Regions from separate parts of the Kribbella polygonati genome, predicted to be linked through region 2. Evidence: riboswitches for the same ligand, from Rfam matches in the RefSeq annotation. Region 2 holds a riboswitch; the other holds the start of a gene.
The links. Region 2 has a riboswitch for ZMP and ZTP ahead of ACQHIV_RS08700 (bifunctional 5,10-methylenetetrahydrofolate dehydrogenase/5,10-methenyltetrahydrofolate cyclohydrolase). Riboswitches for the same ligand answer to the same signal wherever they lie in the genome.
Positions count from the first base shown of each region.

Region 1 (7,930 bases), 1.5 Mb from region 2:
GGACCATCCCGCCCCAGCCGCACCCGACGTCGAGCAGCCGCATGCCCGGCTTGAGGTCGAGCTTGCGCGCGACGAGGTCGTACTTCTCGAACTGCGCCTCCTCCAACGAAGCGTCAGCCGTCGGGTAGACCGCGCACGTGTACGTCATCGACGGCCCGAGCACCCACTCGTAGAACGTGTTCGACACGTCGTAGTGGTGGTGGATCGCCGACTTGTCCCGCGCCTTCGAGTGCCGCAGCCCCTCGAACGTCCGGCGCCACTTCGGCAGGTGTTCCTGCGGCGGCGGGGGCGGCGGCTTCAGGTGGCTCCAGCCGAGACCGCGGATGATCCGCAGCGCCTCGGCGGCCTTCGGGCGGTGGAAGTGGAACTGGTCGAGGATCAGCCGCATCAGCTCGTACGGGTTGCCCGGGTGGACGCCGGTGATCTCCAGGTCGCCCATCACGTACGCGCGGACCATCCCGAGGTCGCCAGGCGCGGTGAGGATGTAGGACAGCCCTCGCTCGGAGGCCAGGTGCAGGTGGATCGGGGAGTCCTCGGGTCCGGCCGCACTGCCGTCGTACGCCGTGAACCGGAACGGCAGTCCGTCCGGGATCACGGTCGTGAGGGCTTCGGCGATCGAAACCTGGGTCGCGAGCGTCGTCACTGGCGCGTCACCGCCTTCTCGTAGAGCCCGGTGAGCCGGGCGTCCGGGTCGTAGCGTTGTTTCACCGTGGTCAGAGCCGGGACGTTGTACAGCCGGTCGAACGTGTCCCGGTCGTAGTACGCGTCGGAGTACAAGGACTTGTGGCCGCCGAAGCCGGTCACGGCCTGCTCGATCCGCCGGTTGACGTCGCCGTCCGCGGCGCCGGGCGCGATCGGTACCGTGCCCCAGAAGCCCACGTTCACGTAGGTTTCGCCGGGCTTCAGTGGATAGAGCGGCCACGACTCGGAACCGCGCAGCCGCAACGGGCACAGCCAGACCGGCCGCATCCCGACCTCTCGGTCGAACCAGCGCAGGAAGTCCGAGAGCCGGGCGACCGGGATCTCCACGTCCTGGACGACGCGTTCCCGGTCCGGGCGGCCGCGCCGGTGGTTCAGCCGGGCCGCGTAGTGGTGCCGGTTCTCGAAGCCGACGATCTTGTGGAACACGTCGCTGCGCCGCCAGCGCCGCGGCCACAGCCGCCGTACGACGGGCTGCTGGGCGCCGAACGCCGCGGAACACCAGAACCAGTCGGTGTCCCAGCGCCACAGGTAGTCGTGCGCGGTGAGGAAGTCCTGCTGCCGCTGCCGGATCGACCGGTAGTAGATCTGCTGGCCGGTGTAGTCGCTGGTGCGCACGGCGGCGTCGCTGTTCCGGCCGAGGGTCAGGTACGCCTCGGACGGGCTGAAGACCACGCCGTCGACGAAGTGCACGGGCTCGTCGTTGTACTTGCCGTCCGCAACGATCGTGGAGATGGCCGGGTCCAGTTCGTCGAGCGCGACCCGGACGTGCCGGAGCGCGACGTACGGCGAGATCCGGTCGAGCTCGATCCGTAGCCGGGTCGCGTAGCCGAGCGTGCCGTACGAGTTCGGGAACGTCCGGAACAGCTCCGCGTGCTCGCCCTCCGGGCGGGCCGTGACGACGTCGCCGGCGCCGGTCAGGATGTCCAGCTCGAGCACCGACTCGTGCGGCAGCCCGGCGCGGAACGACGAGGACTCGATGCCGAGCCCGGTGACCGCGCCGCCGAGCGTGATCGTCTTGAGTTGCGGGACGACCATCGGCGTGAGCCCGTGCGGGAGGGTCGCGGCGACCAGGTCCTCGTACGTGCACATGCCCTGGACGTCGGCGGTCCGGGCGTCCTGGTCGACGCCGATCACCCCGGTCAGCCCCGAGACGTCCAGCCCGGGACGCTCGGTGTCGGTGCGCGGCCGGAACAGGTTCGAGCTGCGCTTCGCGAGCCGGACCGGTTCGCCGGGCGGGATCCGTTCGTACGACTCCCGCAGCCGCCCGACGGCCTGATCGTGCGCCACCACCGCCGCCACATCCGATGTCGAAGGCACCGATCCAGAGTACGACGGTGCCCGCTCCGTGGCACGGGAGTTCAAACTGTCCACGGCTCCGAGTAGGTTCTGTGACATGGCTGACGTGGTGAAGGCATGGCTTCCGTGGGAGGACCCCGAGGCGTTTCTCGGAGGGGTGCCCGCGGGGTTCGACGTGGAGCTGTTCGCCGGCGGAGAGCGGCCGAAGTCGCTCGCCGAGGTGGAGTTCTACGTGCCCAGCTACATGGGCGGCGGTGACGTGTTCGACGTCGTCAAGGAGATGCCCTCGCTGCAGGTCGTGCAGCTGCAGACGGCCGGGTTCGAGCACGTCCAGTCGCGGCTCGCCGACGGCGTGACGTTGTGCAACGCGCGCGGCGTGCACGACGCGTCCACGGCGGAGCTGGCGGTCGGGCTGATCCTGGCGACGTTCCGGAACCTCCCGCGCGCGGTCCGCGACCAGGACCGGCAGTTCTGGCCGGGCTCGTACGACGAGGTCGACGACTCGCTCGCGGACCGGACCGTGCTGATCCTCGGGTACGGCGCGATCGGCGAGGCGCTGGAGCGGCGGCTGACCGGGTTCGAGTGCGACGTGATCCGGGTCGCGCGGCGGCCGCGGGACGGCGTACACCCGATCTCCGAGCTGCCCGAGCTGCTGCCGCGTGCGGACGTCGTCGTACTGCTGACCCCCGCGACGCCGGAGACCACGCGGATGGTGGACGCGACGTTCCTCAAGCGGATGAAGGACGGCGCGCTGCTGGTGAACGTCGCGCGCGGTGTCGTCGTGGACACCGACGCGTTGCTCGCCGAGCTCGGCACCGGGCGGATCCGGGCCGCGCTGGACGTCACCGACCCCGAGCCGTTGCCCGCCGGACATCCGCTGTGGTCTGCTCCGAACGTGCTGATCAATCCGCACCGCGGCGGCGCGTCGACGGCGTTCGCGCCGCGGGTCGCCCGGCTGGTGCGGGCGCAGCTGGAGCGCCACGCGTCCGGGGAACCGTTGATCAATGTGGTGGCAGGTCCACCGCGCTAGGAGGAGGACGACGATGTCCGAGGCCGTACTGCTGATCGGGACCAAGAAAGGGCTCTGGATCGGCCGGAGCGACGCTGCCCGGAAGGACTGGCGGCTCGACGGGCCGGTGCCCGAGTTCGAGATGCAGGGTGTGTACGCCGTCGGCGTCGACACCCGCGGCGACCGGGCGCGGCTGTTCGTCGGCGGCACCAGCGAGCACTGGGGGCCGGCGGTCTTCCACTGCGACGACCTCGGCAAGACCTGGGCGGAGCCGCCGGAGGGCTCGATCGGGTTCCCGAAGGACGCCGACGCGTCGCTGGAGCGGGTGTGGCAGATCCAGGCCGCGCCGGAAGGCCAGCCCGGCGTCGTGTACGCCGGCACGCAGCCGTCCGCGCTGTGGAAGTCGACCGACGGCGGCGTGACGTTCGAGCTGGTCAGGGGCCTGTGGGACCACCCGCACCGGAAGGACTGGGGTGCGGGATTCGGCGGTCAGGCGGTGCACACGGTGCTGCCGCACGCCACCGACCCGGACCGGCTCAGCGTCGCGATGTCGACCGGCGGCGTCTACCAGACCACCGACGGCGGGACGACCTGGTCGCCGGCGAACCACGGCATCAAGGCGTACTTCATGCCGGACCCGGACCCGGAGTTCGGCCAGTGCGTGCACAAGCTGGCGGCGCACCCCGACGTACCGGAGCGGATGTTCGCGCAGAACCATCACGGCGTCTACCGGTCCGACGACGGCGGCGCGATCTGGAAGTCGATCGCGGACGGGCTGCCCTCGGACTTCGGGTTCCCGATCGTCGTGCACCCGCACGAGCCGGAGACCGTGTACGTGTTCCCGCTGGTCGCGGACGGCAACCGGATCCCGACCGACGCGAAGTGCCGGGTCTACCGCTCGCGCGACGCCGGCGCCACCTGGGAGCCGCTGACCTCCGGCCTGCCCGACGTGTCGTACGTGCCGGTCCTGCGGGACGCGATGACGACCGACACCGCCGACCCGGCCGGTGTGTACGTCGGCACCCGGGACGGCTGCGTCTACGCCAGCGCCGACGCGGGCGACAGCTGGGTCGAGGTCGCCAGCCACCTGCCCGACATCCTCACGGTCCGCGCAGCGGTGCTCGAATGATCGCTGTCCGGCTGCCGACGGTGCTCCGCCCGTTCGCGGGCGGAGCCGAACGCGTGGAGGTCGAGGCCCGCACGGTCGCGGAGGCCTTCGCCGCGCTCGACGCACCACTCCGGCGGCGGCTCACCGACGAGCAGGGAGCGGTCCGCCGGCACGTCAACGTCTACCTGCGCGACGAGAACATCCGCGACCTCGACGGCCTCGGCACACCGGTCCGCGACGGCGACGAACTGCTGATACTCCCGAGCGTCGCGGGCGGTTGATCGGTACCGTCGGTCGGCATGAGCGAGGTGTTGCTGCTGACCGGTCCGTGCGGTTCCGGCAAGACGACGGTGGCGCGTCTGGTGGCGACCGGCGCGCCGCGGCCGACGATGCACCTGACGACCGACGAGTACTACCGCGGGATCCGCACCGGCTTCGTCGCGCCGTATCTCCCCGGATCCCAGCGGCAGAACGAGGTGGTGATCGACGCGGTCGTCGCGACCGTCGGCGCCTACGCGCGCGGCGGCTACGACGTGGTGGTGGACGGCATCATCGGCCCGTGGTTCCTCGCGCCGTTCCGGACCGCCGCGGCGCAGGGGGAGTGGACGATGTCGTACATCGTCCTGCGCCCGGACCTCGGGACGACCCTGCGGCGTGGGCAGGACCGTCCCGAGTCCGAGCTGACCGACGCCGAGGCGCTGACCGGCATGCACCAGGCGTTCGCGGACCTCGGCGAGCTCGAGCGGCACGCGATCGACACCACCCGCCTGGACGCGCCGCAGACCGCTGCCGAGGTGCGTGCAGCTGTTGCCGCAGGCACCCATCTGCTCAGTGTCTGAAGCGCCGGCTTGGGGAGGATTTCACGCCCGGAGCGGGACAGGATCCTCCCCAACCCTCAGTGTCGGAAGAGGCGGACGGCGGTGGGGGTCCAGGTGATTCCCCGGGTTGCGCAGGCAGCCGCGACCTCGTCGGACCGGATCGACCCGCCCGGCTCGACGATGTGGGTCACGCCGTACCGATGCGCCACCTCGACGTTGTCCGCGAACGGCAGATGCCCGTCCGACACCATCGTCACGCCGGCGAGCGGCCCGGCCGACCAGAGCGCCGCCTTCTCCCCGGCCAGGCGGGTGCAGTCGACGCGCGACTGCTGCCCGGCACCGACGCCGATCGTCATCCCGTCCTTGACCAGCACCACGGTGTTCGACTGGGTGTAGCGCGCGACGATCATCCCGAGCACCGCGTCGTCCGGCAGGTCGCGGGGGAGCGGCGCGGCGTCCCGCTCCTGCGTCAGCCGTACGCCGTACACCTCGCGCACCTCCTCCACCGGCGGCTCATACGACGGGTCGATCGCGAGCACCAGGTACGTCCCGCGCTTCTTCGCCGCCAGGATCTCCAGTACGCCGTCGTCGTACCCGGGCGCGATGATCCCGTCCGACACGACCCGCTTCAGCATCGCGGCCAGCTCCAGGTCGACGCGATGCGAGACCGCCACGAAGTCGCCGTACGACGACTTCGGATCGGCATCCCGCGCCCGCGTGTACGCCTCCGCCGGCGTCGTACCGAGCGCCGCACCGGCGGGCGAGACGTGCTTGTACGACGCCGCGGCCGGTACGCCGAACCGCTCCGCCGCCTCGCGCACCAGTTGCCAGCCGGTCAGCGCGTCGAGGATGTTGATGTACGACGGCGCACCCGCGAGCACCGTGAACGGCGCGTTCTCGAGAGTGGCCGCCTGATGGGGATTCATGCCGTACCGCAACCGCATCCGGACCTCCGAACGACGTCCGAGGCGCCCAGGCGGACGACGCCCCGCTCGAAAGCTCCCCGGTGGTACCCCACCCTCGCCAGTCGCGGTGCCGCCAGCTTAGGGCGTGTCTGGCAGACACGCCCTACTTCGTCGCCCGCACCACCAGCAGCCGCGAGTCCGCGGCCAAAGGCTCGCCCTGCCAGCCGCCGTTGACGACCACCTCGGAGAAGCCGGCCGCACGCAGGTCGGCGGTGATCTCGTCGGCGGACCGGAAGTACAGGACGTTGCGGTAGACCGCGTCGTGCCCGTCCTCGAACACGTTGTGCGCGTCGAACACGACCCGCCCGTCGGCGATCTCGATCAGCTCGAGCCACTCCTTCAGGTGCCCGGCGACCGTGTCGCGTTCGCCGTACGTCGCCTCACTGGTCCACTGCTCCCACGCGCGCATCGCCGGGTTCCGCGACTCGAACGCGAACACGCCGCCGGGACGCAGCGCGGCGGCCAGCGCGGCCACGCTGGCCGCGTGTTCGGCGACGTGCATCATCGTGTTGCCGCTGCTGACCACCAGATCCACGTCGCCGGTCGGCGCGACGGCGCGGTAGTCGCCCTCGATCCAGGTGACCGCGTCGGCGCCGGGCTGCTTGCGCGCGTACCCCAGCATCGTGGAGCTGGGGTCGATGCCGATCACCTCCCGCCCGGGCGAGACCAGCGACCGCGTCAGCAGGCCGGTGCCGCAGCCGAAGTCGAGGACCTTCGTGGTGCCCTCGGCCAAGGCGCGGTAGTACGCGTGGTCCGCACCGGCCGGATTGTCCAGATCGTAGAGCTGTACCAGTTGTTCGTCGCCGTACGGATCGTCTGTCACCCCGAAAGCCTAAGGGGTGTGCCCGTAAGACGGGCGTCTCAGAAAATGAGACGGTGGGCGGCTGAACTTGACCCGGTCGGCAGGTTTCGGCGAATAATGCCTACATGCGATCGATTCTCCTCGTACTTGTGCGGCGCGCCGACTGACGCGACCACAGAGTCGAGCGCGCCCCTTCAGCCAACCCGGCGGAAGGGGTTTTTTGTTGCCAGGGCGACTATCTGCGACCCAGTAGTGCCAGGACGACGGCCACAAGCGAGGATGGATCGGTCGCGAAAGTACAACCATCGTGACAGGACTGAGGGAAGGCACTCATGAGTGAGCAGCTGACCGGGGCACAGGCTCTGATCCGCGCACTGGAACATGCCGGAGTGGACACCGTCTTCGGCATCCCGGGTGGCGCGATCCTCCCGGCGTACGACCCGATGCTCGACTCGACCCAGATCCGCCACATCCTGGTACGTCACGAGCAGGGCGCCGGCCACGCCGCCCAGGGGTACGCCGCGGCGTCCGGCAAGGTCGGCGTCTGCATGGCGACCTCCGGGCCGGGCGCGACCAACCTGGTGACGCCGATCGCCGACGCCTACATGGACTCGGTGCCGCTGGTGGCGATCACCGGCCAGGTGGCGGGCGCCGCGATCGGTACGGACGCCTTCCAGGAGGCGGACATCCGCGGCATCACGATGCCGATCACCAAGCACAACTTCCTGGTGACCGACCCGAACGAGATCGCGACCACGATCGCCGAGGCGTTCCACATCGCCTCCACCGGCCGGCCCGGCCCGGTGCTGGTGGACGTCACCAAGGATGCGATGCAGACCACCGGCGTCGACTTCCGGTGGCCGACCGAGCTCGCGCTGCCCGGCTACCGGCCGGTGACCCGCCCGCACCCGAAGCAGGTGCGCGAGGCGGCCCGCCTGATCGTCGCGGCCGAGAAGCCGGTGCTGTACGTCGGCGGCGGCGTGATCCGCGCGCAGGCCAGCGCCGAGCTGAAGGAACTCGCCGAGCTGCTCGGCATCCCGGTGGTCACCACGCTGATGGCCCGCGGCGCGCTGCCCGACACCCACGAGCTGCACTTCGGGATGCCCGGTATGCACGGCTCGGTGTCCGCGGTCGGCGCGCTGCAGCGGTCCGACCTGCTGATCACGCTCGGCGCCCGCTTCGACGACCGGGTGACCGGCAAGCTGGACTCGTTCGCCCCGGACGCGAAGG
Region 1 covers NZ_CP190129.1:392,650-400,579, forward strand. Annotated here, with positions in the region: gene ACQHIV_RS01745 (class I SAM-dependent methyltransferase) at 1-643, opposite strand, end outside; gene ACQHIV_RS01750 (FAD-binding oxidoreductase) at 640-2,019, opposite strand; gene ACQHIV_RS01755 (2-hydroxyacid dehydrogenase) at 2,096-3,028, shown strand; gene ACQHIV_RS01760 (WD40/YVTN/BNR-like repeat-containing protein) at 3,042-4,136, shown strand; gene ACQHIV_RS01765 (MoaD/ThiS family protein) at 4,133-4,396, shown strand; gene ACQHIV_RS01770 (AAA family ATPase) at 4,415-4,954, shown strand; gene ACQHIV_RS01775 (5-aminoimidazole-4-carboxamide ribonucleotide transformylase) at 5,011-5,877, opposite strand; ZMP/ZTP riboswitch at 5,897-5,974, opposite strand; gene ACQHIV_RS01780 (class I SAM-dependent methyltransferase) at 6,002-6,721, opposite strand; gene ACQHIV_RS01785 (acetolactate synthase large subunit) at 7,033-7,930, shown strand, end outside.
Region 1: linked by a shared signal. The riboswitch ahead of ACQHIV_RS01775 (5-aminoimidazole-4-carboxamide ribonucleotide transformylase) and the one ahead of ACQHIV_RS08700 (bifunctional 5,10-methylenetetrahydrofolate dehydrogenase/5,10-methenyltetrahydrofolate cyclohydrolase) in region 2 are both predicted to bind ZMP and ZTP.

Region 2 (7,930 bases):
CAGACGGAGTACCTGGAGCAGGCCCGCAAGTACGTCGAGGACAAGTACGGCGACGACGCGGACCGGCAGACCAAGGACGTGCTGCACCGCTGGGAGCAGATCCTCGACCAGCTGGCGCTGGATCCGATGAAGCTGTCGGACCAGTTGGACTGGGTGGCGAAGTACAAACTGCTCCAGTCGTACCGCGACCGCGACGGCCTGGACTGGGACGACCCGAAGCTGCACCTGGTCGACCTGCAGTACGCCGACCTGCGCCCGGACAAGGGGCTCTATTACAAGTTGGTGAAGTCCGGGCGGATGCAGCGGATCGTCACCGACGAGGAGATCCGGATGGCGGTCGCGCACCCGCCGACCGACACCCGCGCGTACTTCCGCGGCCGCTGCATGCAGCAGTACGCGCCGCAGGTCGCGGCCGCCTCCTGGGACTCGGTGATCTTCGATCTGCCGGGCAAGGAATCGCTGCAGCGGATCCCGACGCTGGACCCGTTGCGGGGCACCAAGGCGCATGTCGGGGCACTTCTTGACCAATGCGACACCGCCAGTGACCTGGTTCGCACCATTACTGGGGGTGCGGCCGGGTAGGGTCGCTAGTGGAGGTCGATTTGGGCGGCCTCCCCAGCGGTTCGAGGAGGTGGCCACATGGCGAAGGACGGCGGTCAGCAGCACAAGCAGCCGAAGCGTTCGTCGACCGAGGAAGAGGTCGAGCAGGTCGAGACGTCCGAGGACGTCCAGGAGCGGAAAGAGCGGCTCGACGAGGACGTCGACTCGATCCTGGACGAGATCGACGAGGTGCTCGAGGAGAACGCCGAGGAGTTCGTCCGCGGATTCGTGCAAAAGGGTGGGGAGTGAACCGCTCGATGACATCTGATGCCTCCGGCCGGCTGCCGGAAGCCTTCCTGACCCCGGGCGGCTCGTCGTTCATGGACTTCCTGGCCGGGCACGCGCCCGACCTGTTGCCCGGACGGCGGTCGCTCGGGCAGGCCGATTTCTCCGCCGACGTCCCGCACGGCACGACGATCGTCGCGGCCACCTTCCCCGGTGGCGTCGTGATGGCCGGCGACCGGCGGGCCACGATGGGCAACATCATCGCCCAGCGCGACATCGAGAAGGTGTTTCCCGCCGACGAGTACTCCGCGGTCGCGTTCGCGGGCTCGGCCGGTTTCGGGATCGAGATGGTCCGGTTGTTCCAGGTGGAGCTGGAGCACTACGAGAAGCTCGAGGGTGCCACGCTCAGCCTGGACGGCAAGTCCAACCGGCTGAGCGCGCTGATCCGGGGCAATCTGGCGATGGCGATGCAGGGCCTGGCCGTGGTGCCGCTGTTCGCGGGCTACGACGAGGACCTGAAGGGCGGGCGGATCTTCTCCTACGACGCCACCGGCGGGCGGTACGAGGAGACCCACTTCCACAGCGTCGGCTCGGGCTCGCTGTTCGCCCGCGGCGCGCTGAAGAAGCTCTACCGCCCGGACCTGTCCGAGACCGACTGCGTGACGGTGACGATCCAGTCCCTGATCGACGCGGCCGACGACGACTCGGCGACCGGTGGACCGGACATGCTGCGACGGATCTTCCCGGTGGTCGGCGTGGTCACCGCGGACGGTTACCGGCGGCTGCCCGAGGACGAGGTGGCGGCGCTGGTCGACGCGGCCTGGGCGCAGCGGCACGAGCGTCCCGACGGTCCCGCAGCCACGTCCCTGACCTGATCACCCCGAACTGACAGAGGACTCATGAGCGTTCCCTTCTACGTCTCGCCCGAGCAGCTGATGCGGGACCGGGCGGACTTCGCCCGGAAAGGCATCGCCAAGGGCCGCAGCGCGATCGCGCTGCAATATGCCGACGGCATCCTGTTCGTCGCGGAGAACCGGTCGCCCGCGCTGCACAAGGTGGCCGAGATCTACGACCGGATGGCGTTCGCCGCCGTCGGCCGGTACAACGAGTTCGAGAACCTGCGGATCGCCGGCGTCCGGCTGGCCGACATGCGTGGGTACTCCTACGACCGGCGTGACGTCACCGGCCGCGCGCTCGCGAACGCGTACGCGCAGACGCTCGGTGCGATCTTCTCCTCCGGTGGCGAGAAGCCGCTCGAGGTGGAGATCCTGGTCGCGGAGGTCGGCGCGAGCGCCGGCGACGACCAGATCTACCGGCTCACGTACGACGGCTCGATCGCCGACGTCCAGGGGTACGCGGTGATGGGCGGCCCGGCCGACCAGGTCGCGGACTACGTCGGCGAGCACTACCGCGACGGCATCTCCCTGGCCGGCGCGCTCCGGCTCGCCGTCGACGCCCTGGCGCACGACGGCACCGAGGTCCGCGAGCTCACCCCGGACCAGTTGGAGGTCGCCGTACTGGACCGGACCCGGACCCAGGTGCGCAAGTTCAAGCGGATCTCCGAGGAGACCCTCGAACGCATCCTCTCCGAGTCCCGCCCCGCCCCGGACCCCACCGACGGCGAGACCCCCGAGGACGCGGCCGCCTCCGACGGAGCAGACGCCCCCGCCGGCGACACCTCGGCAAACCCCGAGGACACCGCCTCCACCGAGGCCCCAGTCGCGCCGCCGTCCAACGACGACGCACCAGTAGCCCCACCAGAAGACCCCAACGACAACCGCCCCCTGTGACAGACCAAACCGAGCCCTCAGCCGCCACCACCAACGTGGCGGCTGAGCCTTCTCACCCCCCGGCACCCACCACCCACGCCCTGGCACCGACAACCCCGGCTCCCACCACCCTGGCACCCACTGCCCACGCCCCGGCTCGCACCACACACGCACCGGCTCCTACCACCTCGGCTCCCATCGCCCCGGCACCGACAGCCCCGGCACCCACCACCCACGCCCCGCCTCCTGCCACCCGCCCGCCGGCTGAGCAGTCGCACGCGGCCGCCGCGCACGTGCCAGCTGAGCCATGTCATGTGTCGGCTCTCGCCGCCGACGCGTCGGCTGAGCGGCCTCACGCGCACGCGCCCGCCACTCATACGCCGGCTGAGCCGTCTCAGGCCTCAGCACCCACTGCCCACGGCTCGGCTCCCACCATCCACGTGTCGGCTGAGCGGTCTTCCGCGCCTGCGCCCGGCGCGCCTGCGCCTGTGCCTGCCGCTCCTGCGCCTGCCGCTCCCGCGCCTGTGCCTGCCGCTCCCGCGCCTATGCCCGGCGCCGACGTGGAGGGGGTTGTGGTTGCGCCTGCTGACCCGGTGCCTTGGGAGTTGTTGGGGGAGGAGTTGGGGTTTGAGCGGTTTCTGTCTGTGCGGTTGCGGCGGTACCGGATGCCGGACGGGCGTGAGGTGGAGTGGGACGTGGCCGGGCGTGAGGCGGGCGTCGACGCCGGGGTGACGGTGCTGCCGTTGACGCCGGAGGGGCGGATCGTGACGATCCGGATGTTCCGCGCCGGTCCCGACGCCGTGGTGACGAACCTCCCGGGCGGTCTCGTCGAGCCTGGTGAGGACGTCGCCGTGGCCGGTGCCCGCGAGCTGGAGGAGGAGACCGGCTACACCTGCGAGACCCTCGACGTGGTCGGCTGGCAGTGGTCCGGCGCGTCGTCGACGTTCCGCAAGTACGTCGCCATCGCCCGCGGCTGCCGCCCCGACGGCAAGCAGCAGCTGGACGAGGCCGAGGACTGCGTACCGGTCGAGCTGACCGTCGATGCTTTCCGCGCCGAACTCCGCAACCCCGGCGCGATGACCGGCATCGACGCCGCCTACCTCGCACTGGACCACGCAGGCCTGCTCTAGACTGAGGCCGGACCGCGACTGGCGCTGAGGTGGAGGAACCACCGGGGAACGGTCTGCCATCCGGCTTCGCCGCGCGCCTGGGCACCTTCGAACTCAGAGGAGTGCGCGGATGAGTGCTGAGCTGATGATCGGAACCGACCTCGCCGCCGACATGGTGGCCAAGGCAGCGGAACGGGCAAGCGCCCTGCAGGAGCAGTACGGCGTACAGCCGTGCCTGGCGACGGTACTGGTCGGCGACGATCCGGCGTCGGCGACGTACGTACGGATGAAGCAGAACCGGTCGAAGAAGGCCGGCATCGCCTCCCGCAGTGTCGTCCTGCCGGCCACGACGACCACCGCGGAACTGGTCGCGGAGCTCACCAAGCTGTCCGAGGACCCGGCGGTGCACGGGATCCTGCTGCAGCACCCGGTGCCGGCGCAGATCGACGAGCGGGCCGCGTTCGAGGCGATCGACCCTGGCAAGGACGTGGACGGCGTGACGATGCGCTCGTTTGCGGCGATGGCGTTCGGCGACCCCGGGTTCCGGTCGGCCACGCCCGGCGGGATCATGCGGCTGCTCGCGGCGTACGACGTACCGCTGGAAGGCGCGCACGCCGTGGTGATCGGCCGCAGCCCGATCCTCGGGAAGCCGGCCGGCATGTTGCTGCTGGCATCGAACGCGACTGTCACCTACGCGCACTCCCGGACCCGCGACCTGGCGGACCTGGTGCGGACCGCCGACGTGGTGATCGCCGCGGTCGGCAAGCCGAACGTCGTCCGCGGCGACTGGCTGAAGCCGGGCGCGGTGGTCGTCGACGCGGGGTACAACGAAGGCAACGTCGGCGACGTCCACTTCGCCGAGGCGGCCGAGGTCGCGCGGCTGATCACCCCGGTTCCGGGCGGCGTCGGCCCGATGACGATCGCGCTGCTCCTGGAGCAGACCCTCGACGCGGCTGAGACGGCTGTCCACTCCTTGACTACCCTGAACTAGTCTTTGGGGCAGACGAACTAGGAGGAGCGACGTGGCGGTACGCGCGATCCGGGGTGCCACCCAGCTGGACGTGGACGAGCGCGAGCACCTGCTCGAGCGGTCCGCGGAGCTGGTGAAGGCGGTCCTGGAGGCGAACGATCTGGAGAACGAGGATCTGATCAGCATCCTGTTCACCGTCACGTCGGACCTCCGCTCGGAGTTCCCGGCGGTCGCGGGCCGGCAGATCGGGCTGACCGACGTACCGCTGATGTGCATGCAGGAGATCCCGGTGCCGCACGCGCTGCCGCGGGTCGTCCGGCTGATGGTGCACACCGAGACGCCGCGTTCCCGGGACAAGATCCAGCACGTGTACCTGCATGGCGCGGTAGCCCTCCGCCCAGACCTGACCGGCGCCCAGTGACCGAATTGCGCGGCCCCGTCCGGATTGTCGGGACCGGGTTGATCGGGACGTCGATCGGGCTGGCGCTGGCCCGGTTGGGGGTCGTCGTGGAGCTGGTCGACGGGAACCCCGACAACGCGTTGATGGCCGAGCGGATCGGGGCCGGCTCGCGCCTGGTGGAGATCGAGCCGCAGCTGGTCGTGGTCGCCGTACCGCCGGACCACGTCGGCGCGGTCGTCGCCGCGCAGCTCGAACAAACCAAAGCGGTCGTGACCGACGCGGCCAGCGTCAAGAGCAAACCGCTCGCCGACGCGCGCGGCCTGACCGAGGACGTCAGCCGGTACGTCGGCAGTCACCCGATGGCCGGCTCCGAACGCAACGGCCCGCTGGCCGCGCGCGCCGACCTGTTCGACGGCGCCACGTGGGCGATCACCCCGCACGACACCAGCGATCCGGACGCCGTGGACCTGGTACGGCGGTTGGCCGAGGCCTGTGGCGCCCGGACGGTCGAGATGTCCGTGGCGGACCACGACCTCGGCGTCGCACGCGTCTCCCACCTGCCGCACCTGATGTCCGCGCTCGCCGCCGGGACGCTGGCCGACGCCCCGTCGTCACACCTCGAGCTGTCCGGCCAGGGCGTCCGCGACGTGACCCGGATCGCGGCCGGCGACCCGCGGCTGTGGACCCAGATCGTGTCCGCGAACTCGACCGCGCTGACCGGCCTGCTGGAGCAGATCCGCGGCGAGCTCGACCGGCTGCTCGTTGCCCTCGGCAAGGAAGAGGCCGGCGAGGAGCTGACCGCGATCCTCGGTCAGGGGGTGTCCGGCGCGATCCGCGTGCCGGGCAAGCACGGCGCCCCGCACATCGACCTGGTCACGGTCCTGGTGACGATCCCGGACCGCCCCGGCCAGCTGGCGAAGCTGTTCGCCGACGCCGCCGAGTCCGGTGCCAACGTCGAGGACCTGCGGATCGACCACAGTCCCGGCCGCCCGGTCGGTGAGGTCGAGCTCGCGGTCAAACCCGGCACGGTGGACCAGTTGGTCGAGGCGCTGACCACCCGCGGGTGGGTGGTCCACACCTGAACTGTCCCTCGGCGAAGGTAATCTTCGGGGCATGATCATCGCTGTGGACGGGCCGAGCGGTTCCGGTAAGTCGAGCACCGCCCGCGGAGTGGCCACCCGGCTCGGACTGCGGTACCTGGACACCGGCGCGACGTACCGCGCGGTGACCTGGTCGGCGGTCGAGCGCGGGCTGGACCTGGACGACACGGCGGCGGTCGCGCGGCGGGCGCGGGAGCTCGAGCTGGAGGTCAGCACCGACCCGGGCCGGCAGTTCGTGATCGCCGACGGGACCGACATCACGGCCGCGATCCGGGAGCCCCGGATCAGCGAGGTGGTCTCGAAGATCGCCACCAACCTGGACGTCCGGGCGGAGCTGATCCGGCGCCAGCGGGCGATCATCGACGACGCCCAGGACGCCGGCGGGATCGTCGTCGAGGGCCGTGACATCGCCACCGTGGTCGCCACCGACGCGGAGCTCAAGGTGCTGCTGACCGCCGACCAGGACGCCCGGATGGCCCGCCGCGGCGCCGAGCTCGCGGCCGGCTCGGTGACGGCGGCCGAGCTCCGGGACCAGATCGTCCGGCGGGACGCCGACGACTCGACCGTGTCGGAGTTCCAGGTCGCCTCCGACGGTGCGGTCACGATCGACTCCACCGACCTGACCCTCGAGGAGGTCATCGACGTGATCAGCCGACTAGCGAAGGAGACTGTCCCTCAGGGTCGGGAGCTATGACGGCAGAACTCACCAGGCACCGGGATCTGCCGCGGACCGATGATCTGCCGGCGCTTCCGTATCGGCTGGCGTTGCCGATGCGGACAGTGGCGAGGCCGTACTTCCGGCTCAGGTACGACCTGCACATCCACCACGAGGACCGGTTCCCGCTGACCGGTCCGTTGCTGATGACACCGAACCACCTGAGCCTGCTGGACGCCCCGTTGCTCGGTGCGATGGCGCCGCGGATGCTGCACCAGCTCGGCAAGATCGAGGTGTTCGGCGGGTTCCAGGGCGTGTTCCTGCGCCGGATCGGGCAGATCCCGGTCGACCGCTCGGCGTACGACGTACTCGCCGTCCGCCGCTCGATCCAGGTCCTGCGGGACGGCCGGGTGCTGAACATCTACCCCGAAGGCACCCGCGGGCCGGGCGACTTCGGCCGGATCCGGAGCGGGGTGGCGTACCTGGCGATGGTGACCGGCGCGCCGATCCTGCCGGTGGCGCTGATGGGGACCCGGTTGCCGGACGGCGGCGTCGAGGGTCATCCGCCGACCGGAAGCCGGATCGACGTGGTGTACGGCGAGGCCTTCGCGGTGGAGCGCGTACCCTTTCCCAGGAGACATTCCGACGTACAGGCGGTCGCCGACCACATCGGTGACGTGCTGCGCGCCCATGTGAAGGCGGCCGTCGAAGAAACCGGCCACCCACTTCCGGGCTGGCGTAACCAGAGGGACCCCCATGACTGACCTGCCCACCGAAGTACCGACGCACGAGCGCGACGACGCCGGCCCGCTGCCCGTGCTCGCGATCGTCGGGCGGCCGAACGTGGGCAAGTCCACGCTGGTCAACCGCATCATCGGCCGCCGCGAGGCGGTCGTCGAGGACACCCCCGGCGTCACCCGGGACCGGGTCTCGTACGACGCCAACTGGGCCGGCCGCGAGTTCACCGTGGTCGACACCGGCGGCTGGGACCCGGACGCGGTCGGGATGGCCGCGCTGGTCGCGGCGCAGGCCGAGGTCGCGATCAACGCGGCCGACGCGGTGCTGTTCGTGGTCGACGCGGTGGTCGGCATCACCGACGCCG
Region 2 covers NZ_CP190129.1:1,843,030-1,850,959, forward strand. Annotated here, with positions in the region: gene dop (depupylase/deamidase Dop) at 1-582, shown strand, start outside; gene ACQHIV_RS08680 (ubiquitin-like protein Pup) at 640-849, shown strand; gene prcB (proteasome subunit beta) at 858-1,700, shown strand; gene prcA (proteasome subunit alpha) at 1,725-2,615, shown strand; gene ACQHIV_RS08695 (NUDIX hydrolase) at 3,239-3,724, shown strand; ZMP/ZTP riboswitch at 3,729-3,814, shown strand; gene ACQHIV_RS08700 (bifunctional 5,10-methylenetetrahydrofolate dehydrogenase/5,10-methenyltetrahydrofolate cyclohydrolase) at 3,834-4,694, shown strand; gene aroH (chorismate mutase) at 4,726-5,094, shown strand; gene ACQHIV_RS08710 (prephenate dehydrogenase) at 5,091-6,155, shown strand; gene cmk ((d)CMP kinase) at 6,187-6,867, shown strand; gene ACQHIV_RS08720 (lysophospholipid acyltransferase family protein) at 6,864-7,592, shown strand; gene der (ribosome biogenesis GTPase Der) at 7,585-7,930, shown strand, end outside.